DNA from 4 places in the Lysinibacillus sp. G01H genome. Region 2 is predicted to be linked to each of the others. Evidence: riboswitches for the same ligand, from Rfam matches in the RefSeq annotation. Region 2 holds a riboswitch; each other region holds the start of a gene.
The links. A riboswitch is a leader RNA that binds a small molecule or an ion and turns the genes downstream of it on or off. The one in region 2 is predicted to bind cobalamin.
Positions count from the first base shown of each region.

Region 1: it holds a riboswitch for cobalamin, as region 2 does, so the genes downstream of both, PSR12_RS10755 (ABC transporter substrate-binding protein) here and PSR12_RS14565 (energy-coupling factor ABC transporter permease) in region 2, are expected to answer to the same signal.
Region 3: it holds a riboswitch for cobalamin, as region 2 does, so the genes downstream of both, PSR12_RS11630 (glutaredoxin family protein) here and PSR12_RS14565 (energy-coupling factor ABC transporter permease) in region 2, are expected to answer to the same signal.
Region 4: it holds a riboswitch for cobalamin, as region 2 does, so the genes downstream of both, PSR12_RS20965 (FecCD family ABC transporter permease) here and PSR12_RS14565 (energy-coupling factor ABC transporter permease) in region 2, are expected to answer to the same signal.

Region 1 covers NZ_CP118397.1:2,132,968-2,139,071, reverse strand. Annotated here, with positions in the region: gene PSR12_RS10765 (S9 family peptidase) at 155-2,143, opposite strand; gene PSR12_RS10760 (precorrin-3B methylase) at 2,215-2,892, opposite strand; gene PSR12_RS10755 (ABC transporter substrate-binding protein) at 2,944-3,936, opposite strand; cobalamin riboswitch at 4,100-4,286, opposite strand; gene PSR12_RS10750 (elongation factor G) at 4,469-6,104, shown strand, end outside.
Region 2 covers NZ_CP118397.1:2,852,104-2,858,207, reverse strand. Annotated here, with positions in the region: gene PSR12_RS14585 (S8 family serine peptidase) at 1-576, opposite strand, end outside; gene PSR12_RS14580 (energy-coupling factor ABC transporter ATP-binding protein) at 756-1,592, opposite strand; gene cbiQ (cobalt ECF transporter T component CbiQ) at 1,589-2,362, opposite strand; gene PSR12_RS14570 (energy-coupling factor ABC transporter substrate-binding protein) at 2,368-2,640, opposite strand; gene PSR12_RS14565 (energy-coupling factor ABC transporter permease) at 2,644-3,390, opposite strand; cobalamin riboswitch at 3,540-3,724, opposite strand; cobalamin riboswitch at 3,975-4,156, shown strand; gene PSR12_RS14560 ((2Fe-2S) ferredoxin domain-containing protein) at 4,303-4,674, shown strand; gene cobJ (precorrin-3B C(17)-methyltransferase) at 4,679-6,104, shown strand, end outside.
Region 3 covers NZ_CP118397.1:2,300,420-2,306,523, reverse strand. Annotated here, with positions in the region: gene nrdF (class 1b ribonucleoside-diphosphate reductase subunit beta) at 1-812, opposite strand, end outside; gene nrdE (class 1b ribonucleoside-diphosphate reductase subunit alpha) at 800-2,893, opposite strand; gene nrdI (class Ib ribonucleoside-diphosphate reductase assembly flavoprotein NrdI) at 2,890-3,249, opposite strand; gene PSR12_RS11630 (glutaredoxin family protein) at 3,246-3,470, opposite strand; cobalamin riboswitch at 3,588-3,765, opposite strand; gene PSR12_RS11625 (hypothetical protein) at 4,122-4,403, opposite strand; gene PSR12_RS11620 (SHOCT-like domain-containing protein) at 4,413-4,799, opposite strand; gene PSR12_RS11615 (DUF2089 domain-containing protein) at 4,813-5,178, opposite strand; gene PSR12_RS11610 (Lsa family ABC-F type ribosomal protection protein) at 5,870-6,104, shown strand, end outside.
Region 4 covers NZ_CP118397.1:4,118,636-4,124,739, forward strand. Annotated here, with positions in the region: gene PSR12_RS20940 (TetR/AcrR family transcriptional regulator) at 1-223, shown strand, start outside; gene PSR12_RS20945 (DMT family transporter) at 298-651, shown strand; gene PSR12_RS20950 (DMT family transporter) at 651-965, shown strand; gene PSR12_RS20955 (hypothetical protein) at 1,019-1,195, opposite strand; gene PSR12_RS20960 (heme ABC transporter ATP-binding protein) at 1,247-2,038, opposite strand; gene PSR12_RS20965 (FecCD family ABC transporter permease) at 2,044-3,090, opposite strand; cobalamin riboswitch at 3,237-3,424, opposite strand; gene PSR12_RS20970 (biotin transporter BioY) at 3,579-4,175, shown strand; gene PSR12_RS20975 (YdhK family protein) at 4,290-4,859, shown strand; gene PSR12_RS20980 (response regulator transcription factor) at 4,900-5,601, opposite strand; gene PSR12_RS20985 (sensor histidine kinase) at 5,579-6,104, opposite strand, start outside.

The DNA of each region.
Region 1 (6,104 bases), 720 kb from region 2:
AAGCAAGTAGAGAAGATGTTTGGTACCTTTATAATAAAGGTGAACAAATCCTTTACCATGAGATTTTTCAAAAGATTGAATCGTTATAAACAATCATACAGGGCTTTTCTATTAAAAGTAGCCTAAGAAGATATTCTCTTCTTAGGCCACCCTATTATAGATATTTTACAAACCAATCACGAATATATTCAAGTCGATTAATTCGCAATGTGGGCTTTCCACTTCTTGACAGTTCATGATTCGCCTCAGGGAAACGCACGAATTTTGTTTGTTTTTTACGATACTTTAAGGCGATAAACAATTGCTCTGCCTGCTCAATTGGACAACGATAGTCTTTTTCACCATGTAAAATCAATAATGGTGTCTCCACTTTGTCTACATACTTCAGCGGCGAATGATGCCATAGCTTCTCTATATCATCGAGTCCTGCTTGAATTTGCCAGTCTGTAAAGTAATAGCCGATATCACTGACACCAGCAAAGCTAATCCAGTTCGAAATGGAGCGCTGCGTCACAGCTGCTTTAAAGCGATTTGTATGGCCCACAATCCAGTTAGTCATAAAACCACCGTAGCTTCCACCAGTTACTCCTAGACGATCCTGATCAATAAAATCATAGTGCTCCAGAGCGTAGTCTACCGCTGCCATTAAGTCCGCATAATCATTACCACCATAATCGCCACGTACTGCATCAACAAATTTTTGGCCATAGCCATGACTACCACGCGGATTAGTGTAAAGCACTGCAAAACCTTGTGCAGCAAGGATTTGGAATTCATTAAAGTAGGTATTGCCATACATTGCATGTGGACCACCGTGGATTTCAAGAATGAGAGGATACTTCTTCCCTGCTTCATAGCCAACTGGCTTCATAATCCAGCCATTGACCTTCCAGCCTTCTGCACCTTCAAATTCTATACTCTCTGGAACAGCTAATGTTTTGGTCTTTAAAAATTCTTCATTAATGGACGTCAACTGTTCTGTGTCACCCGTTTTTAGGTTCACATAAAACAGATCGCCTGGATTGGTCGTTGTGCTAATAGCCACAATAGCCTGATCGTTTTGCGCATCAAGTGAGAAGCCATAAACATATTGATCATCATGGATAGCTGGGTAAATTTCGCCATCTACATTTCCGTAATAGATCGCCGCATTGCCGTGATCTGTGACTTGGAAGTAGAAGCTATGATTATCATTCATCCATTGCACACGTGGTGACGCTACACCTTGCAGGAAATCACCGATGACAAAATCACCGACAGGCGCATCAAATTCACTTGTTACACAGTTTAGTAGTTTTTGCTCCATGTCATAAATCCAAAGCTTCGCTTGTGTGGCATTTTCAAATTCACGTTCTCCTCCTACAAAAGAAAGATAGCGACTATTCGGAGACCAAGCCGTTTGGTAATATGCTCCCGAACCTTCTGTTAGCTTGTGACTCTGTTTCGTTTCAAACTCCAATAAATAGATATCCACATTGAATGAGAAATCTAAATCCTCCGCTTTATCTGCTAAATACGTAAGGTATTTGCCATCTGGCGACCAAGTACCCAGATGGAAGTACTCTTTGCCTTCTGTCACTTGTTCTAGCTCTCCTGATTCCACATTGACAATGGCAATATGGGTAAACTGCTCCATATCAATAAATCCACCAGCATCCGATTTGTGTTTCATTTTCTCGATTTCTAGTGGCTTTAGTTCTTTATCCTTTTTCTTCTCATCCTCCGCTTTATCTAGGATGGTTTCATCTTTCCCTAGCACGACTGAAAAAGCAATTTTCTTGCCACATGGTGACCAGACAGGGGATGTCGCTCCATTTTTACAATGTGTCACCTGTTTTCCCTCTCCACCTGCTTTCGAAAGAACATAAATTTGTGACTTACCTGTTCTCGTTGACAAAAATGCAATTTGACTGCCATCTGGTGACCAAACAGGGGAACTCGTTCTATCTTCACCAAATGTCCATTGCTGTGGTGTTTTGTCCTTCAAGTTTATGTAAAACAAATTCGATATATAGTCATTTTTCTTCTCGTCCATACGAGTCTCTACATAAACTACCTCTGTCCCATCTGGTGAAAGCTGTGGATCTGCTACTGATTTTAAGCGATAAAGATCTTCTGGTTGAATCCCTTGTTTCGATGTCATGTTCTTGCTCCTTTGTATTGTAATTTTCTGTGCCTTACTACAATACTTCGACACCCTAAGTAATATTCCTGCTATTTAATTGAATTTTTTACTAGTTCCCAATATTCTGCGGACTTTGTTCTGCGATAAAATTTGTAAAAGGGCTCATTTGGGCGAGCATGCTCCTTATATAGGTTGATCAGGTGCAGTAAAAAATCTTCAATTTGTGTGACGTCTACCCTCTTAGCGAATAACGTACCAGCCTGTGCCTTTGCTCCCATCGGTACTGCCCCTAAATAGACATCAAAGCTTTTTTGTTGGTAAACGAGTCCAATATCATCATAGACTGCATTGTAGCAAGCTGATGCACAGCCATTAATATTGACACGCACTCTTGCAGGTACCTTCATCCCCTCTATAGCATGATAGAGCTGTTCGGTTATCGGCGCAGCCTCCATTTTCTCCCCATCACAAAAATCGCAGGCCTTCATGGCTATGATTGAACCAGAGGGAGCAACATAAAGACCTGCTTCCTGTAAGGCTTGCACCGCTTCTGTGGCATCGCACGTTGGTATGGATACGAGTATACTATAGGAAGCAGAATATTTTATCGCCCCCTTTTCGCCAGCAATTTCGGCTATTTTTTGGAATTGTGCAGGCGTATAATGCTTATTAATAATGCCCGGGCTAACGGCTAGACGGGTAAACTCACCATGACGGTTTAGTGTTTCAAATGTTTGATCTGGTACATTTTTTTGAAATGCGTTCATTTTTATCGCTCCTTATAAAAAAGGAGCTAGCAAAACGCTAGCTCGAATGGATTAAAAGTTTTCAGGATAGAAGCCCTTGGCTAAAATTTCAATGGCCTCTGCTGCACGAACCCCTTCAGACGCTGCTGAAAGTGGCAGGATGACAAAGCGCTCATTTTTGACCGCTTCCATCTCCTTCAATGCTGGATCATTTTTTAAGAATTGGATCTTTTGGTCTGCCGTTGTTTCACCGTAATCAATCACGACAACTACCTCTGGGTTGCGGTCTACTGCATCTTCCTTCGACACAGTTGTCCATCCTGATTCCACATCACCAAAGATATTTTGACCACCCGCGATTGTCACCAGCTCATTCATAAAGTTTTGACCAGCTGTAAATACATCCTTTTCACCGCTATCAAACACAAGAACACGTAATTTTTCGCTATCTTTTGGTAATTTAGCTTGTACTGCCTCTACATCTTTCGTCATTTGCTCAATTAAAGCTTCGCCACGATCCTCAATACGGAAAATCTTCGCGATATGGCGAATATCAGTGAAAATATCCTCTAATGTTGGCTTTGTCATGTTGGAAGCCGTATGTAAATACGTATGGATGCCTAATTCTTCAAGCTCTTCTGGTGTGCCTACACCCTTTTCGCCAAAGCCACTTTTCCAGCCTGCATATAGGAAATCTGCCTCGGCATCAATGACTTGCTCCTTCGTTGGGTATTGATCGGAAAGCACAGGGACTTTGTCGTATGCCTCTTGCAGTGGCTCATAGATTTTATCATCTAAGTAAGCTGTCCCTACCATAGAATCCTCTAAGCCAAGTGCTAGCATAATTTCTGTCACATGCTGATTTAAGCTAATCGCTTTTGTTGGTGCTTCCGTATATGTTTGACTTGTGTCATTGTTTTCAATGGTTACTTCGGCTGCCGCCTCAGATGGCTCAACCTTTTCACCTTGTGCTGCTGATTCCGTTTTGTCTTTTGCATTACAAGCCCCTAAAACAGCGACCAAGGCAATGATCATCATTAGCCATATACTTTTCCATTTCTTCATGTCCTTTTCTCCTTTGTTGTTAAAATATAGAAAGAAATCAGAGATTTCTTTACTACCCAGGTGTTTGGAAGGGCATAAAAAAAACCCTCTTGTCGCCAAGAGAGTAGCATAGTGAAATAACGGTATATTACCTGTATCACTATCCCCATCCTCGTGGTTCTTAGTCAAAAAATACATACTGGCAGGTATCCTGGCTTAGGTTCATCATCTATACGCCTTCCCATAGTTTCACTACAGTGGCATGCTGTATAGACTCCCCATTTACAGTTGCGGGACAGCATCGGAATTGCACCGATTTCCCTTTTAAGCAAATGACAAATGCCATTTGCACCAATACGTTCTATAATGGTCAATACTATTGATAGACTAGCAGAAGAATATTTATCGCGCAATCAGTAGTATGACACTAAAAGTATAATCATCATTATATTAGCACTATTTCGACATAAAGACGAACTATTTTACAAGAAATATAGAAGCTAGTATTCTGTTACAATAAAAAGATAGCATTCTATAGAAACGAGGATTTCTTATGTACAAAACAATTGGTGTACTTGCGCACGTGGATGCAGGGAAAACGACCTTTTCTGAGCAAGTACTTTTTCATACAAATAGTATCCAAGCCCGTGGTCGAGTTGATCATCAGGATACCTTTCTTGATAATCACGAGCTGGAGCGCAGACGAGGCATTACGATATTTGCCGAGCAGGGGCGTATGCGCATTGGCGATGATACATACACATTGATTGATACGCCAGGGCATGTCGATTTCTCCCCTGAGATGGAGCGTGCCATTCGTGTGATGGATTATGCCATTATGATCATTAGCTCTGTCGAAGGGATACAAGGCCATACAGAAACAGTATGGCAACTTTTACGTCAATACCATGTCCCTACCTTCTTCTTTATCAACAAAATAGATCGTGAAGGTGCCAATGTGGAGGCTGTCATCAGGCAGCTTCGCAAAGATTGCTCACAGCATGTATTGTTCATCGATGAGCCACTGCGAGCAGACTATGTGTCAAATAGCATCATGGAATGGCTAGCGGAGCGCGACGAAAAATTGCTTGATGCCTTTCTGAATGAGTCATTGGAGCATGAACAGTGTCTTGCTCAGTTACAGGGAATGATTAAAAATGAATGTGCCTTCCCTTGCTTTGCTGGCTCTGCCTTAAAGGATGAGGGCATTCAGGAATTTCTTGACCAGCTCCCGCTGTTAACGAGTACCGATTTTGACAAGGTTGCCCCGTTTGAGGGAGAGGTTTTTAAAATTCGTCATGATGGTCACCAGCGTTTAACCTTTATGAAGGCGGTCAAGGGTTCATTGCATGTGCGTGATGAATTTTCATTTAGCGAAGTAACAGAAAAAGTAACTGAAATTCGCCTTTATAACGGCAGTCGCTATGAGACCGTTCAACAGGTAGAGGCGGGAGAAATTTTCGCTGTCAAAGGGCTGAGCCAGGCAAACATTGGGGATCGAATCGGTACAACGATGCTATCCCAGCCCTATGAGCTTGTCCCAACCTTACAGGCAAAGGTTCAATATGAGGGCGATCAGCATATCAAGGAAGTGCTCCAGTTTTTCCGTTTACTCGAAGCAGAAGAGCCGTCCTTGCGTGTGGTCTGGCTGGAAAAATTTCAGGAAATCCATGTGCATATTATGGGTGTCATTCAATTAGAGGTCCTGACAGAGGTATTCATGACGCGTTTTTCAATAGCTGTCTCCTTTGGTGAGCCGCAAATTTTATATATGGAAACCATTGCGACCCCCGTAACAGGCTATGGTCATTTCGAGCCCCTCAAGCATTATGCCGAAGTTCATTTATTAATGGAGCCAAATCCACGTGGAACAGGTAATACCTTCAGCAATGCCTGTCATGCAGATCATTTATCTTTAGGCAATCAGCGCCTTGTTGAAAAGCATCTGTTTGAGCGTGACCATCATGGGCTACTGACAGGCTTCCCTGTAACAGATATTCATTTTACACTTCTAACAGGTCGCGGGCATAATGAACATACATCGGGGGGAGATTTCCGCGAAGCCAGTTTCCGTGCACTGCGTCAGGGGCTGGAGCAGGCACAAAATGTCCTACTTGAACCCTATTATCGCTTTAAAATGAAGGCTTCAAACGACTTTATCGGCCGTATGATGAATGATATTCAGCAAG
Region 2 (6,104 bases):
TGTTCCGTGATCGCCTGAATAAGTAGTATCGGCAGGTGCTGCTGCATTATAGGGTGGGAGTACTTGTGACTTTAGATCGGGGTGTTTAAAATCTACACCAGAATCAATGACAGCAACTGTGACATCATGGTTGCCTGCTAATTCTAGTGCCTTATCCATTTGCAGTAGGTTTAAATGATACATCTCTTGTTTCTTAGGATCAGCTTCATTATTGAAAGAATGATAGACGTAGCTAGGAGACACACTAGATATCCCGTTTTGCTTTAAATAGTAAGAGACGGCTTTTTCGATTGATACGCCTTTATTTAGTTGTACAACATCATAACCTAATGAAGGAATGGAGCGGATGACCTTGGAGCCAATTTTTTTATGTACGTTTTTATCAAGACCTGAATGCTTGATAACAATTGTATCCTTACTCATCCATTTTTCTTCATTCTTCTCTGTTTGTTTTGCACTGTTTGCCAGCATGTTTTTCGCTTTATGCTGTGGTGCCTCAGCAAAGGCAGAAGCAGCAGGAACCATGAGTGCAGCGGATGCTACAACAGCGACTGATTTTTTATACCAACTTTTCAATTGTTATCTCTCCTTGGTGTTATAAATTAAGTCTCGACTATATTAATACGGACAAAGATTAGAAAAGTTTCGTAATGGAGGAAAATTTTTCTTTGCTATTTTAATTTTTGGTAGGTATAACGAAAAAACGGACAGCTAAACACGGCTTGTTTTTCGTATACCTAGCATTGTTAAAAGCTTTAAATCTGTTCTATTAATTGTTGTAACTCCTGCTTGGAACGAGGGATTTTGATATTTTCCTGCAATAGCTTCTTTTTTTGCAAAGCTATGACCATTTCAAAAATCCATGGACGTTCAAGATGCGCGCGATGTAACAATTCGTCTTCATAAAACAAGGTGATTGGATCACCGTTGTAAATGATTTTTCCAGCCTCCATAACAATGATTAGATCGGCCCATTCATAAGCGAGAGGTATGTCATGGGTTGCTAGTAAAATGGTTCTCTCACCATCCTCTAATTTGGCTAAGTATTGTAATACTTGTGTAGCATAATAATTATCAAGACCTGCTGTTGGTTCGTCTAACAAAAGGACAGAGGGCTCCATCGCTAAAACACCTGCCATTGCTACACGTTTTTTCTGACCTACGCTTAAAAAATGAATGGGTTTATCAAGCAAATCTTCCACTTCGGTTTGCGCAACGGCCCAAGCTATTTTTTCTTCCGTTTTTTCAGTAGACCAGCCGAGATTTAATGGGCCAAATGCTATATCTTGCTTGACGGTCCCTGAAAAAAGCTGATGATCTGCATTCTGAAAAACAATGCCGACTTTTTGGCGTAGGGTCTTTAAAGCTTTTCGATTATATTCCAGACCGTGGCCTTCGAATAAAATCGACCCAGCTGTAGGTTTTAAAATACCATTAAGATGCTGAAATAAGGTTGATTTTCCCGCGCCATTATGCCCGAGTATGGCGATTTTTTTACCTTTTGGAATGTTTAATGTAATATCTGATAACGCCTTCGTACCATCCGCATAGGCATAAGATAATTGGTTGAGTTTAAAATAAAACGTTGTCATGTGAAATACCCTCCGTATACGATGAGGACTAGTAAAATTGCTGCCATGCCTAGCCAATTTTTCTTGCTATAAGAGCCCATATCTTGCCAGTAGACAGCCTCGCCTCCACGTGATTGCATGGCGTTGTTGAGCTCCCGGCTACGTTGAAACATTTCCACAAATAATGCCATAATAAGCATGGAGACAGAGCGTAGCCATTGCATCGGTGAATGATAGCCGAGACGTGCTTGCTGGGCGAGATGTATATTTTGCATACTTTCTAAAAACATAAAAATAAAACGATAGGTTAGTTCGACGAGCTCCACTAATAAAGAGGGGAGTCGCCATTGTCGTAGCACATAACATATTCCTTGTACGGAAGTAGTTAGAATTAAAAAGTATAAACAACTAATGCTGCCAAGGACAATAAAGAACAGCTGTTGCGCTGATAACACACTTGCGTTCCCAATAAAAACAGTCCAATTCCTCCATGTAAACGACCAAATATGGGCAGGGAGTGTATTCGTTGATGATGTAAAAGAAAGTAAAATAGATACAAGACTTGTTAATAAGAAAAAGCCAGGTAGCAATAATAGTTTGCCATAGTATGTAAGCGGAATTTTGGCACCTAAAATGATAAAAGCACTCATTACAAAAAATGTAATGAGTGAAAGTCGTTCATCTCTCATGATGAGCGTTATGAGAAGTAATCCAAGTGAAAATATCATTTTTTCTAGCGGATGAACGGCCGCTAGCTTATTCAGATAGGCATACTTATCAATGAGTAACATAATGGTTAACCTTCTTTGTGTTTGCCACGCATATAGCCGATGAAGTAGCCAATAAAGCCAGCACCTATAGCTGCCTGTAGCACGAATAATAAGCTTTCGATTTCACCACTTGGTGGCTCCCATAGACTTTCAAACCATGGCTCATATTCCGCATTGATTTCACCAATAGCTGCTTCTGCTTCTCCATCAGCACCACCAAATTCAGCACCTTTTTGTATGAACAAGGGAATGATGGCTAATAACACAACAATTGCTAATAACAATAAATTTTTTTTCATCTGTTAATGTGCCTCCTTTGTTGAGAAAACACGTAAAGTTTTTAGTTCGCTAATATTGTATTTTTTTAAGAAATTCATCACTATGACCGTTAAAATTCCTTCACTCACTGCTAAAGGAATTTGAGTTAAGGCAAAAATACCTGCAAACTTTGTAAAGGATGCCATAAAGCCTCCAACCTCTGAAGGAAAGGCTAGTGCTAGTTGTACAGAAGTCACAATGTATGTACCTAAATCACCAAGCATAGCTGCAAAGAATACGGCTAGTGAAAATGACAAGCCTACTTTTTGAGCACCTTTAAAGACAAAGTAAGCAATAAAAGGACCAACAATAGCCATAGAAAAGGCATTAGCCCCTAAAGTTGTAATTCCTCCATGAGCTAATAATAAAGATTGAAATAATAAAACGATTGTTCCAATTACACTCATTGCTAGAGGGCCAAAGAGTACTGTCCCAAGTCCTACACCAGTTGGGTGAGAGCAGCTACCTGTAACAGAAGGGATTTTTAAGGCGGATAGCACAAAGGCAAAGGCTCCTGAAAGCCCCAAAAGCATTTTTGTTTCAGGATTTTCATCAACGGTTTTTCGAATAGAACGCAATCCTAGAATGATAAATGGAATAGAGATGACCCACCAAAAAATAGCCCATTCGATTGGTAAAAAACCTTCCATGATATGCATGGCAAAGGCACGTTTTGGCACGATTAAAAAGGCCAGTAAAAAATAACTAAGTTTCCACCATGAAAATTTCAAAAAGCTTTCCTCCTAACTAATTAGTAGATTTTTAGAAGATTGCGTGCGTAATTAAAAAAAGCACTTCTCCACTGGTGGAAAAGTGCATAGCTAAAAAAGCAAATAACATTCTCATCTGCTAAGCCGCACACCTATCCTCGTAGGCTGAAACGATCACTTATTTTTCGGCAGGTCTCCTGGCTCTAGTTCAATGCTTTATAGGTCTTCCCATCCGTTGGACAGTGACATATTCTATAAAGCTCCCTATTACAGTGGCGGGACCGCGCCGGACTCAAACCGGCTTCCCTTTTAAGCAAAATGACAAGCACTTTGCACCGAAAAACATTCAAATTGTGAGATTTCACGACAAAGTGTAACATGAATTTCCATAAATATGCTATACCTTTTATAAATTTTTATAATTAAAGGTCAATGGCGAATATTCTGATAACGATTTATGGGCAAATTATATAGATTGTATAAATTTCATACCTAGTTCCATTCAAAATTGATAAATTTGTCATAAATTTTTAAAGAAATATTGAAATTTTAAAAAAATAAGATATGATAAAGACAGTTTTCTATTTAAAATTCTAATAAAAATTTCATATAAAACGTCAATAAGTGCTCGAATAGCTCGAGATAATAGGGAAATTGGTGAAAATCCAATACAGCCCCCGCTACTGTAATAGCTGATGAAATCGCAAAGCCACTGGTGCAAACTTGGGAAGGTGCGATAGTAAAATGAAGCTTAAGTCAGGAAACCTGCTTATTTGATTGTGCATGCAAACTTTTCGGAGGGAGAAGTTGAAGCGAAAGCGAGTACCTGTATTTCATGCTATTCGTTTTTATTTGGCTTCTACAAAACCTTTACTCTTCGTTATAGAGTAAAGGTTTTTCTTTTTCCAAAAAGCAAATGAGGGGAGACAGAAGATGACAACTTGGAATTTAGAGGGGATGAAAACACATCTCTTTATTTGCAATGGCAGTAGCTGCATGAAAAAGGATGGGGAGGAAATTACCTTAGCCATTCGAGATGAGATACAGCGGCAAGCACTCGATCAAGAAATACATACGACAAGAACGCGCTGTAATGGACGATGCAAGGATGCTTGTGTGGTAATTGCCTACCCCCAAGGAAACTGGTATCGTGTGCCATCAACAGAGCATGCTAGAACACTAGTACAAGATTTATATCATGAATCCTTATACAACGAACATGTCTTTACACTTCATGAAGGTACATTACAGCGTACTGCTCAAACAACTGCCATTAAAGGGATCGAAAAGGTGAAAGAGGGGTAACAACATGGCGCAAAAAGGAAAAATTTTCGTAGTAGGCTTTGGACCTGGAGATTTTAAGCATATTACGACACGTGCAGTAGAGGCATTACAACAAAGTGATATGATTATAGGCTACAAAACCTATGTAGAGCTGATTCAAGATTTAGTAAGTGCAAAATCGATTGTTAGTACAGGCATGACAGAAGAAGTGTCGCGTGCACAGGAAGCCGTTCGTCAAGCAGAAGCAGGGAGCATCGTCTCGGTGATTTCGAGTGGTGATGCAGGCGTCTATGGTATGGCGGGATTAGTATATGAGGTGTTAATTGAGCTAGGCTGGACAGAAGCAACAGGAATTGAAGTAGAAATTGTTCCTGGGATTTCTGCGATTAATTCATGCGCTAGCATACTTGGTGCACCCATTATGCACGATGCTTGTACAATCAGCTTGAGTGACCATCTAACACCTTGGAATTTAATTGCAAAGCGTGTCGAGGCAGCTGCAATGGCAGACTTTGTCATTGCTTTATACAATCCTAAAAGTGGTCGTCGAACAAGACAAATTGTCGAGGCTCAGCGAATTCTCTTAGAATATCGTTCGCCAGACACACCAGTAGGGCTGGTGAAAAGTGCCTATCGAGAACGTCAAGAAGTGACCATGACAACACTAGCAGAAATGCTAGAACATGATATTGGTATGCTGACAACAGTTATTATCGGGAATTCATCAACATTTTTCTATGACAATAAGATGATCACGCCACGCGGTTACCAACGTAAATATACCCTAGGTGAAGAAAAACAGCCATTACGTCCTCATCAACGTTTACGCGAAGAAAATGAACCTTGGGCAATGAACCAAGAGACAGGAACAGCGCGAAATGACTTTACGGCTGACCCTAATGCGGGACGATTTAACAAACCCAGTATAGCCGCTACGTCAAAGCCGAAAAAAACAGCTCTTGAAATGGCTACAGCGGCACTCGCAATGGTAAAAGGGACAAGCGCAGTCAAAGTAACACCGAAGCTTGTACAGCAAAAAATAGAATCTATATTTGAACTAGCAGTAAGCCCTGGAGTAGCCAATAAATTTTTTACTCCCCAGCAAATGATGACGTTAGCAGAGGTTGTTGGGGAGGAGGGGACGATGGAATACACACCAGATCATCAAATTCATTTGAAAATACCAACGACTGCCCCTGAACAGATCACAGAGAAATTACAGGAAGTAGGATTTTTATTAACCCCGATTGGTGATGTGCTATCACTGAAGGCTTGTGATTTTTGCTACGGTGAAAAGGCTGATTCGATACCATATGCAGAGGAATTACAAGAAAAACTAGGCGGTATGTCCTTACCGAAGACATTAAATATCGGCTTTAATGGCTGTGGTATGGCATGTTATCGGGCTGTATTTGATGATATTGGCATCGTCTACCGCAAAAGTAAATTTG
Region 3 (6,104 bases), 550 kb from region 2:
AAGCCTACATTCATTAAAGCTTTATTAGCATTATAACGTACATATGCTCGCACTTCAGGTGATAATCCTGTTTCCGCATAAATATCATCTGTATACTTCATTTCATTTTGATATAAATCTAATAATAGCTCATAGCCCCATAAATGTAGCTCTTCTTGCTTTTCCTTTGAAAATTGCTTGAATAGATTTTGAGCAAAAAATCCAACTGCTACCCCATGGATAGATTCATCCCGCAAGATGAGTGAAATAATCTCGGCACTGTTTCGTAGGAAGCCTTGTCCTCCTAAGTAGAGTGGATAGAAAAAGCCAGAATAGAACAAGAAAGATTCAAGCATAACGGAGGAGAACATCGCTTTCCATAAGCTCTCTGGGTTGCCTTCTTCAATACTATTATAAATGTCTGCGATTTTATTGGCCTTATACTGTAGAAATTCATTTTTCTTGACCCATTCAAATAGCTCGTCGATTTCTTCGTTTGTACAAAGCGTTGTGAAAATATAAGAATAGGACTTGGCATGTATCGCCTCGAATGCATCAAAAACAGTTAGGACAGCCTTTTCCTGTAAATCGTCTGTATAAGCAGCAACACGATTCATCCCGATATTTGTTTGTACAGTATCCAGTAAGGTTAATCCTGCAAATACTTTTTTATATGTGTCCTGATGCTCAAAGCTTTTCCATTGTTTAATATCTTTACTGACCGCAATTTCTTCTGGAAACCAAATTTGCTTCCATTGCTGGTCCCAAAATATTTGGGCAAGCTCACTTGTTGCCTTATTCCAATTGACTGCCTCATAAATTATATTTGACATGCTACACACTCCTCTAAGCTTTGTAATCGTTGACGAACATAGTAAACAGACTTAATGCCCTTTACCCACGCATAAATGTATACTTTAGCCAATTGTTCGGTTGTCCAATTGTCCGTTACATAAAGCGTCATGGAAATACCTTGGTCAACGTGCTTTTGAGAAGCTGCATATAAATCAATTAAATCATAAGGATTCACATCATACGCCTCCACATATAAATGACTATTGTCATTTGTTAAATGAGGCATTGGATAAATGGTTCTACTATCGGCATAATCACGAACCTCTACGCGCTCTGTACATGGAGCGATTGAAGCCGTACAGCTACGAATATATGAAATACTACCAGTTGGTGCAATAGCCAAACGATAGGAATGGAATAGCCCATATTGCATCACATCTTGCTTTAACGTTTCCCACATCTTGTTCGTAATGATTGGAATATTGCCAAGTGCCTTCAATACAACAGGTGACAATTCTTCCTCAGCTTTATTGATATATTGGTCAAAATAGCTACCAGATGCATAATCACTGTCCTCGAATCGATAGAAGGTTGCAGCTTTTTCTTTTGCCATTTCCATCGAAGATTTCAGTGAATAATAGTTCATCGCTTCCATAAAGTGATCCATGAAATCAATAGACTCTTTAGAGCCGTACAGGATGCCCTCCGTCACCAGATGCCCATGGAGGTTCATACAGCCAAGCCCTACAGAATGCATTAATTGATTGGCTTTTGCAACAGACGGTACATTTTTAATATGCGTCATTTGCGATACATTTGTTAATAGGTGCATCGCTGTATCGACTAATGCGCCGAAATCATTCACTTTACTTGCTGCATGGATATCGATGGAACCTAAGTTACACGATACATCTAATCCATAGTCATTTGGTTGATCCTGATCCGTAATGATACTTGTCTCTTGCACTTGCAGAATTTCTGTACATAGATTGGACATTTTGACACGTCCAATATTTTTTAAAGGATGTACCTTATTGACATTATCATCAAAGATTTCAAACGGGTAGCCTGATTCAAATTGTGCTTTTTTCACCTCTGTATAAAGCTTCCGTGCATTTAAACGTTTAATTTTACGAATTTTTGGGTTATCAAGTAGCTCGTAGTACATGTCTGAAATGGAAAGCTCAGACATACGTTTACCGTATTCTTTAAAAATATCGTATGGGCTAAACAAGACGATATCCTTATCACGTTTCATCAGTTCGAAGAAAATACTAGGTATAATAATCCCTGTTGAAAGGGTTGCGAGGCGAATTTTATCATCAGCATTTGGTTTTTTTGATGATATGAAATTTTCTATGTCTGCATGGAAAATATTTAGATAGACAACACCTGAGCCATTTCGTTGCCCTAACTGATTCGAATAACTGAAAGAATTTTCTAACAGTTTCGCTACTGGGATGACACCACTTGCACGATTTAATATTTCTTTAATTGGATCACCTAAAGGACGTAAATCTGTTAAGTTGACCCCAACTCCACCACCAAGGCGTGATAGCTCTAAACAATAGCCAATATTTTCGGCAATACTATTCATGGAGTCATCCATTGATAACTTAAAGCAGCTGACTAATTCACCACGTGCTTTCTTACCACTATTTAAAGCAGTTGGTGTCGCTGGCTGGTAGGCTTCCATCATTGCTTCGACAGAGCGTTCTGCTAGAGTTGTGTTTCCTTGCGCCAAATACAAAGCAATAATGACAATACGATCCTCATACTTTTCTAAGATCTCTTCCCCGTCACGACTTTTCATAGCATAGCTATCATAAAATTTGCTTGCGCTCATAAAGGATGGGAAGCGGAAATTATAATCATAGGCTTTCTTGTACAGCTTCTTAATAAATTCCATCTCGTACATATCGATAAATGCTTTCTCATAGTAGCCCTCATCAACTAAATAGCGGATTTTTTCCTCAATATCTATAAAATAACGCAAACGTACGTTAACATACTCTAAAAAGTAGCGGCGCGTAGCTTCGCGGTCCTTTTCTAACTCAAGTAATCCAGTTGTACTATAACGATTCAGTACGTCATTATTAAGCTTTAAATAGGTTTTCATCTCATTACCCTCGTTTCATAAAACGTTTGTATTGCTTCGTAATCCGTTTGATTACCTCGTAAATCTAATTTCCTTACTAAGGGTACATGATAGGTAGCGGCGATTTTCTCACCAGCAGCGCCAAATACATGATGGCCGAAATTACTATTGCCACTGGCAACTACTCCTTTACAAAAATCCCTGTTTTTTTCTAAGAAACGTTGTACCTTTGCTGGAATGTCACCTAAACCATCTGTGTAGGTAATTAAAAGATAGGGCTTGTTCAATCGCAATTCCTCCGAGAGCTCGATACATTCTGCCTTTAATTTGGATACAACATTTCGGACATTACCTGTACGACTCGCGTAAACGATCATAGAGCAATCAACTCAATTTGAGAAACAATTTCCTGAACATCTCCTATAAAAGTTTCATTCATCTCTAAAACAGGCACACTTAAAAAACCTGCGTCAATAATCGTTTGCTTTGCCTGTTCATCATGATCGATGTTAACAATTTCAGCTTCAAGTCCTGCACGTTGTAGTTCAGATTTTACCCATAGGCATTTTGGACAAATTGTTTTCGTATAAAGTTTCATAGAAATCCCTCTTTTCATAAAATAAAAAGCCTATCTCCTCTAGAGAGATAGGCTAAATGGAAACGTTAACATACCAAAAATACTGACGTTCCCATCTCTTAATCCCCGAAGAAATGATAAATTTGTTTTATAAAGGCAGGTCTCCTGGCTTTGCTTCATTCTCTGATTCCCTTCCCATGCAAATGCACAGTGGTTGCAATCATCGTCAGCTTCACAGTTGCGGGGACAGCGTCGGAATTGTACCGAACTTCCCTTTTAAACTACATATAGTAGTACCTTTGTAAAACGAACACAATATATAGTTGTTGTTCAATAGTTTTAAGTGTACCATCCTTCAAATGAAAAGTAAATCAAGATTCTAAACTTCTTTATTTTTGGATTATTCAGTATTTTTAATTATGTAGTTCCAAGTAGATTACCACTAATCATTTATACCCAAATCAAAAATCTATTTTAAACGATGAACATCTTTATCTATCAAAATGTATCTAGAATTCTGAAAGAAATGTTCTATTTTAAGTACCATTGAAAAATAGTAGCTTCTATATGTAAATCCTGAAATAATTATCATCTCTTACACGTTTCAAATGACACTCATTAAAAAAGAGCATGCTTTTATCATAACATGCTCTAACCATTCTATCTTTGGGATTATAGTCTAATCTTAACCTCAGTCCCATCCTGAGCTTTGACATCGACTAGCACGAGTCCCTTATAATTTTGTAGTTCCTTGATAATCGGCTTTAGCATTTCTTTGTCGATGAGCGGAAAGGTAAAGTCTATGTTCTTTCGATCGAAGTATGCCTTTGTCCACTTATTGGCTTGTTGCTGAATCCATTTAGAAGTTAAAATGGAGAGGACAATGGTTAGCACGGTATAGGGAACTGGGACTGTAAAGCGAACATCTTTTGCTTTCACTTTTACATGCATCATTCGTCGCCTCTACTCAATGAAGACTGCAACGGAATCCCCGTTTGCTGATTTTATATCTACAATTTGTCCGTCTAATTCATTTTCGATTGCTTCAAGAAGAAGATTGATGTCGATATCTTTTACGTATTTTTCTGATTGTGGAATACTCGCAGCGATGCTGTGTCCTGCCATAAGTACGGCTTTGACAAGTTTAATCGGCAAGTTTACCGTAACATTATCATTTTCGGTGGATACAACACGAACCTTTAATGTTTTTTCTAAATACTTTGTTTTTTCCACAAATTTGTTCTCTGATTCTTCTTTCTGTTGTAGCACTTGAATCAGCTCTGATCCTTTATCCGCATCAATTTTTCCCTCTTGAATCATGGTTAACACTTTTGTGATTTCCTCTTTCATGGTCCGTTCCTCCCTATTCGTCTTTTAAGAGCTTTATCGCTTCATCTGTTGTGATTTCGCCATTTTCCAGCATGCTTACAATTTTTTTCTCGTCTACTTCATTTTTCTTTTTTTGAGCATAGCCAAGGAATGAAATAATGTCGTTTAGCTTGCCTCGAACTGTTGGATACGAAACCCCCAGTTCCTTTTCAACCTCTTTAATGTTTCCTCGGCAGGTTAAAAATACTTCCACAAAATGAAGCTGATCCTGTGATAAGGATGCTAGCTTCGACAATTCAAATTCATTTTCAATGGTCGTGTGACAATGAGAACACTGTAACTTCGTAATTTTTAATGTTCTACTACAGACAGGGCAATTTGTGATTACTTGATAAGCCATAGTGAACTCCTTCCTTTAAGTTAAGTTGATTATATAACAAAGAAATTAAATATGTAAATAATAAAAATTGATTTTTTTTAATTATAAAATAAATAAAATTAATTATTAAATTAAAAATGTTAATTAATCATTGCTGTATTGCTTGTCCTAAGCAATTTCAACTTTACTCTATGTATGTCTTTTCTATTTCTACTTGTAGCTAGCGGCATCAGTTAGATAATGACAGTTTAGAATTGAAAATAAGGTTACATTGTATTCTGTAAAAAAATTTGTTACTATAAAAAGACAATTATGAGAGGACTGATGAATGGACAATGAAGAACTAAACTATATTTTCATTTGAATTGAATGATTTCAAACACAAAATATAGGGTTAGTCTATCCATTTTTAACAATCAGTTTGCATTGTATTTGTCATGACACAAATGGCAAATTGTATTTATTCAGTGAAAGACTAATCCTTCCAATGCACAATTGGAGGGATTTTTTCTTGCTTTCATAGTTGATTTTGCACCTTTCATTTACCCATAAAGGAGAGGGAAAATATGAGCGATTCAGAAACTATTGTGACGCATGTAACACTCCGTATAAGTCGTTAATATCCATCTGCTTATACGGAGAAATAAAACATAGATGGATAGACCGACTTTGTATGAAAAGTAAACTGTTGTAATACAAAGGAGGAATTATCATGTCCATGATACAAGTACAAAACTTAACTTTTTCTTATCCAAGCAGCTTTGACAATATTTTTGAGAATGTCAACTTTCAAATCGATACGGATTGGAAACTTGGATTTATCGGTAGAAACGGACGAGGTAAAACAACATTTTTTCAGTTGTTATTAGGAAAATATGAGTATAGCGGAAAAATCATCTCTTCTGTAGACTTTACTTATTTCCCCTACCCTGTTTCAAATCCAAATA
Region 4 (6,104 bases), 1.3 Mb from region 2:
CTATTATGAATGGATGAGCCATTTCTTATTATCTGGCCAGCAACAGGGAATGATACGTGATTCAATTGACCCAACACGTTCTGCTAAACTGATGATTGGTCTAATTGAATCTGCTGCTGAACAAATTTATTTATTTGACGATAGCAAGGATGAAACAATGAAATTGCTCAAGCTTGAGCTTATAGACTTCCTATCTCACGCACTTGGCCTACGTCACCCATAAAAGTGACGTTCTTTTTTACTCCAAAAATGACTGAACGTCAGTCATTGCATTCCCTAATAGAAAGGATTTTACTTATGAAAAAAGAATGGATGTACGTCGTTTTAACAAGTTTATTTGAATTGCTTTGGGTATTTGGCTTTAACGTAGCAAGCTCATGGTGGCATTGGATAATTATTGTGACAATCATTGCTATAGATTTTCATTTCTTATCGAAGGCTTGCGAGAGCTTACCTACTGGTACAGTCTACGCTATTTTCGCCGGAGCAGGTGCAATCGGTACTACATTAATGGATATTTTCATTTTCGAAGGAGAATTTAATGCCATTAAAGGACTGTTCATGATTATTTTAATATTAGGTGTGATTGGTCTAAAATTAGCGGATAATTCCTCTAAAGTGCAGGTGCAAACGGAAGGAGAGAATGTATAATGGGTTGGGTACTTATTATCTTAGCTGCTTTGTCTGAAATTATAGGTGTGATTGGCTTACGCTTCTATAGTCAGCAGAAAACATTACGAAACTTAATTTTATATATTGGTGGTTTTGGTGTGTCCTTTGCCCTTTTATATGCATCCTTCAACTATTTGCAGTTAAGTATTGCCTATGTTGTTTGGGTAGGAATTGGTACTGTTGGAGCTGTACTCGTAAATATCATTTTCTTTGGTGAATCTAAAAATTTATCACGTATTATCAGTATCATAGCAATTATCATAGGTGTAGCAGGCTTAAAAGCAGTATCTTAATGGCTCTACAATACAGGACGCCACTCTTAAATCGGAAGCGTCCTGTATTCATTTTATTTAATATGGCATGGTTGGATAATAATCAATCCATCCGAGCCAATACCAGTATGGACATTGGCCATTTTTTGAGCCAATTCACAAAAGATATCTTCCTTGTAATCATGCTGGAAAAGATCAAGATAGATATCGCTGTTGCCAATACCATGCATTTTCGTAAAGGCTATTTGCATACAGTCACTCCTTAAAGGATGTTTTATGTATCTAATAGAAGATCTCGCTTTCTATATTTGGCTAAACCTCTTCGTGAACTGTTCAGGAACATATGTAAGATACGGCTTCCCTGTCAGTGGATGTATTTGAATATCTGCAAAAACACCGAATACATCTTGTAGCACTGTTGGGGTAAGTACTTCCTCTGGTGTACCATGGCAAACTATTCGCCCTTGCTGTAAAACGTAAATTTGATCGCAATACATAGCAGCGATATTCAAATCATGTAAAGCTGCTACTACGGTTAAATGCAAGGTCTGAATTAAATCCATAAGTTGAAGTTGATGTTGAATATCTAAATGATTCGTCGGCTCATCCAATATTAATACCTGTGCTTGTTGAGCGAGTGCCCTTGCAACCATGACACGCTTTTTCTCGCCACCAGAAAGCGAACTAAAGCTTCGTTTCTCTAAATGCGATATGCCCGTTTGCCTAAGAGCCTCTTTAACAATTTGAAAATCTTTCTCTTGATCAAGCTCTAACAGCTTTTTATGTGGTGTTCTTCCCATACTGACTAAATCATGCACAGTGAAATCAAATAATACGGGTGTCTCTTGGCTTACAACAGCCAAATTTTTCGCAATTGATTTACTTGATTGCTTTAATATATCTTGCTCATTTAATACTACCGTTCCGCTTTCAGGTTTTAGGAGACGATACATATTTTTTAACAATGTTGATTTTCCGCTCCCATTAGGACCAATTAATCCAACAAATTGCTTTTCTTTTATTTGAATGCTTACATCATGTAGTATACGCTGATCGTAAATGGAGAATGATACTTGTTTCGCTTCTAATGTCATGGACGTTAATCTCCTTCACCGAAAGAATAGTTGTTACGACGGAGAAGCCAAATGAAAAATGGTCCCCCACAAAAAGCTGTAATAATACCAATTGGCATTTCCTGAGGAGCAATAATGATTCGAGCAAAGGCATCTGCCCACACTAAGAATATTCCACCTATTAAAGCACTAATAGGTATGACATATTTATAGTTTGAGCCCACAATTAAACGCACAATATGGGGAATAATCAATCCCACAAATCCTATAGAACCACTAACTGCGACAAGCACACCAGTTAATAGAGATACTAATAGTATTAACTGAATACGGAATTGCTGAAGATTAACGCCTAATGTCACTGCCGCCTCTTCTCCTAGTAATAATAAATTTAAATTACGATAGTGTAGCCACAGTAGCCCAAATACAACCAAGAATACGAAGGCTGGAATCACAATACTATTCCATTTGGCTCCAGCTAAACTACCTAGCATCCAAAACATAACAGCCTTTAAGGCCCCTTCTTGCTTTGACATCATTAAAATAAAGTTAGAGATAGCCGTTAAGATAAAGGACACAGCCATGCCTGCCAATAGCAAGCGGAAAATAGAGACACGTCCCCCAACACGTGATAAGAAAAAAACAAGTGTAATGGCAAGTAATGAACCAAGAAATGCGGATACTGAAAGAGCGTAAATACCTAAAAATGACAAGGCTCCTAAAATAATCACAGAAGTAGCTCCTACAGCTGCCCCTGAAGAAATCCCTAGAATATACGGGTCTGCAATAGAATTACGTACAAGTGCCTGAATGGCTGCCCCTGCAATGGCTAACCCCGCTCCTACTATAGCAGCTAGCAAAACACGAGGTGCTCTTATTTGCCAGATGATGATTTCCTGAGAGCGACTCCAATCTTGCTCGATCGAAGTTTGTATAAAAGGAATTTTAGAAAGAATAACTTTCCATACATATAACGGTGTAACTGAAACTGAGCCAACCATTACAGCAAAGGTCATTGAAACAATTAATACCATGAAAAGTACGAAGGAAAATAACATAAATTTTTTATTCATCTGTTTTAAACTCCTACTGAATATTGATGAATGAAGCAATAAAAAAAGGTATCCCATGCGAAAATGCGCATAGAAATACCCTAGATTAAACAAAGTCAGAAAAATATCCAGCTATTGTCCGTAATTGCTTGCATCCTCGTGGGCATTACAGGTATTACTAAATGGCAGGTCTCCTGGCTTCGATTCACTATCCTATAATTACCTTCCCATTCTTAAACAGTGGCAAATCATATTATAGGATTCCTCGTTACAGTTGCGGGACAGCGTCGGACTTCCACCGACTTCCCTTTTAAGTGACATTCAAAAATGTCACACCAATAGTATTTGAAGTTATAAAATTGTGACGGTTCTATCATACATTTTTATAGATAGATAGTCTACTTCTATTTAACCCAATATTTGAGTTAACTATTAATAATAATAAGGTTGACACAATAGCATTCGTTTTTTACACTAGCAGTAATAACTTATAAAACGAGGTGAAATTCATGGCAACTGTTACACAACATAGTCACCATAAGTTAAGAACTATTGACATTACCTACATTGGATTGTTTTCAACGCTAATGATGGTGGGTGATAATATCACTTCCTTTGCACCCTTTATGGTAGTTGGTGGTGTACCCATTACGCTTCAAACCTTCTTTGCAACTTTAGCAGGGCTTATTCTTGGTAGTAGAAAAGGTGCGCTCGCCTGTACAATTTATATGTGCGTAGGATTGGCGGGAGCTCCTGTCTTTGCTCGTTTCGGTGGTGGAATTGGCCAAATTTTAAGCCCTACCTTTGGGTTTATTATTACATTTATATTAGCGGCATTTGTTGCAGGGTTGATCGTGGAACGAAGCGGGACAAAGAAAAGTTTTATCGTAGCTGCTTTGGTAGCAACGGCTATAAATTATTTGATAGGAACAAATTGGATGTTTTTTGCATATAAGCTTTGGGCAAGTGCGCCAGAGAATTTTTCATATAAGCTCGCTTGGCTTTGGATGATTCCTCCACTACCAAAAGATATTATTTTAGCTATTTTTGCTGGTATCTTCGCCCATAGATTACAAAAAACATTGAAGATCATGCCCATTCAATAGCATATCTCCCCACCTAATTGTGCCAGACTAAAGAAATGTTTTTCATAGGGTCATATCCATCGTTTCTGCACATTTATTTGCTACATTAGGAGCATATAGTGAGGAGGATATCATATGAAATTCAATAAAAGATGGTCAGTCGGACTATTATCAGTAGTCGCTCTAATTAGTTTATCGGCTTGTACAGAGGATCAAACAGAACCAGCGTCCACTTCTAATGAAACTTCTGAAAAAATGGATCATTCTACAATGAACCATTCAAGTTCTGGCGATGTACCAGTAACATTAAAAAAAGCTGAAAACCCGAAATTTCCTGTAGGGAGCACAGCCATTATTACAGATGGACATATGGAAGGTATGAAAGGGGCAGAAGCAACAATAGTAGGTGCCTATAATACAACTGCTTATGTTATTTCCTATGAGCCTACATCTGGTGGAAAGCGAATAGAAAAGCATAAGTGGGTGATTCATGAAGAATTAATTGACCCACAAGAAGCACCACTGGCTCCTGGAACAGAAGTAAAAACGGACGCAACACATATGGAAGGTATGGAAAATGCGACTGTCCTTATTGACGAGGCTGTGCAAACAACTGTATACATGGTCGATTATACTTCCACTACAAGTGGTGAAGCTGTAACAAATCATAAATGGGTAACAGAAGAAGAGCTTAGTCCAAAATAATAGAAATAACCTCTACCTTCAATTCTGGTAGAGGTTATTTCTAGCTTTTATGTTCCATTCGCTTTCTATTTGCAGACTTATGCCATTTATAGCCGATGCCCCAAACGGTTTGCAAGTAATCATCCGCAGGAAAACCACTTTTTCTTAATTTTTCTCGTAAATTACGTACATGTGAATCAATGGTACGATCTTCAATCGTTACATCATATCCCCAAACGGCATGTATAAGGTGTTCTCTAGAAAATGCTCTATTTTGATAATCTAAAAATAGGGCGAGCATGGCAAATTCCTTTGGTGTTAATGGAATTGCCTTATGTTGAAAATATACTTCAAAGGACTCTCGATCTAGACAAAGCCCTTCAAAGTTAATCACTTTTTCTACAGATATCGTTCTTCTTAATACAGCATGTATGCGTGCTAACAACTCTTCCTCATCAAAAGGCTTTAAAATGTAGTCATCAGCACCAAGGTTTAAACCTTTTACAACATCAGCGTGTTCTCCTTTTGCAGTAAGCATAATGATAGGAACATCCCAAAACTTCCTAATTTCCTGGCAAACCTGCCACCCATCCATCTCTGGCATCATAATATCCAAAAGAACTAAATCCACATGTTCTTCTTCTAAAAAATCCAATGCCTCTTGTATAGAAGTCATTGCTCTACAAAGAAATAGTGGTTCCAAATAAAGGGTTAATAAATCTAACATTCTTGGTTCATCATCAATGCATAAAATCGTTTTCATTCGTTTCTACTCCTTTAAATGATAATTCAAAAGTAGTCCCTTTATTGATTTCACTTCTAACCTTTATTTCTCCCCCATGTGCTTGTACAAGCTCCTTGACAATAGCAAGCCCAAGTCCAGATCCACCTAAAGCACGACTACGTGATTTTTCCACTCGATAAAACCGATCAAAAATATATGGTAAATCCTTCTTTGGAATTCCTTTCCCTGTGTCTTCAACGGTGATGCTTAAAATTCCACTGTCTTTTTTTACAGTGACTGTAGTCATATCTCCTGGCGCACAATAGATTAATGCATTATTTAATAGATTAATCAGGATTTGCTCAAGTCTTGCTTCATCGGCACATAGTGTTAAGCCATTATCACAACGGACAACCAAATAGATACTTTTATCTTGAAAAGCGGGACTTAATTTTTCTTCAATGCTTGTGAAAAACGGCTCTAAATGTAAGCAATGTTTTTCAATTACAAATGAGTTTTCATCCATTTTCGCTAAATCAAAT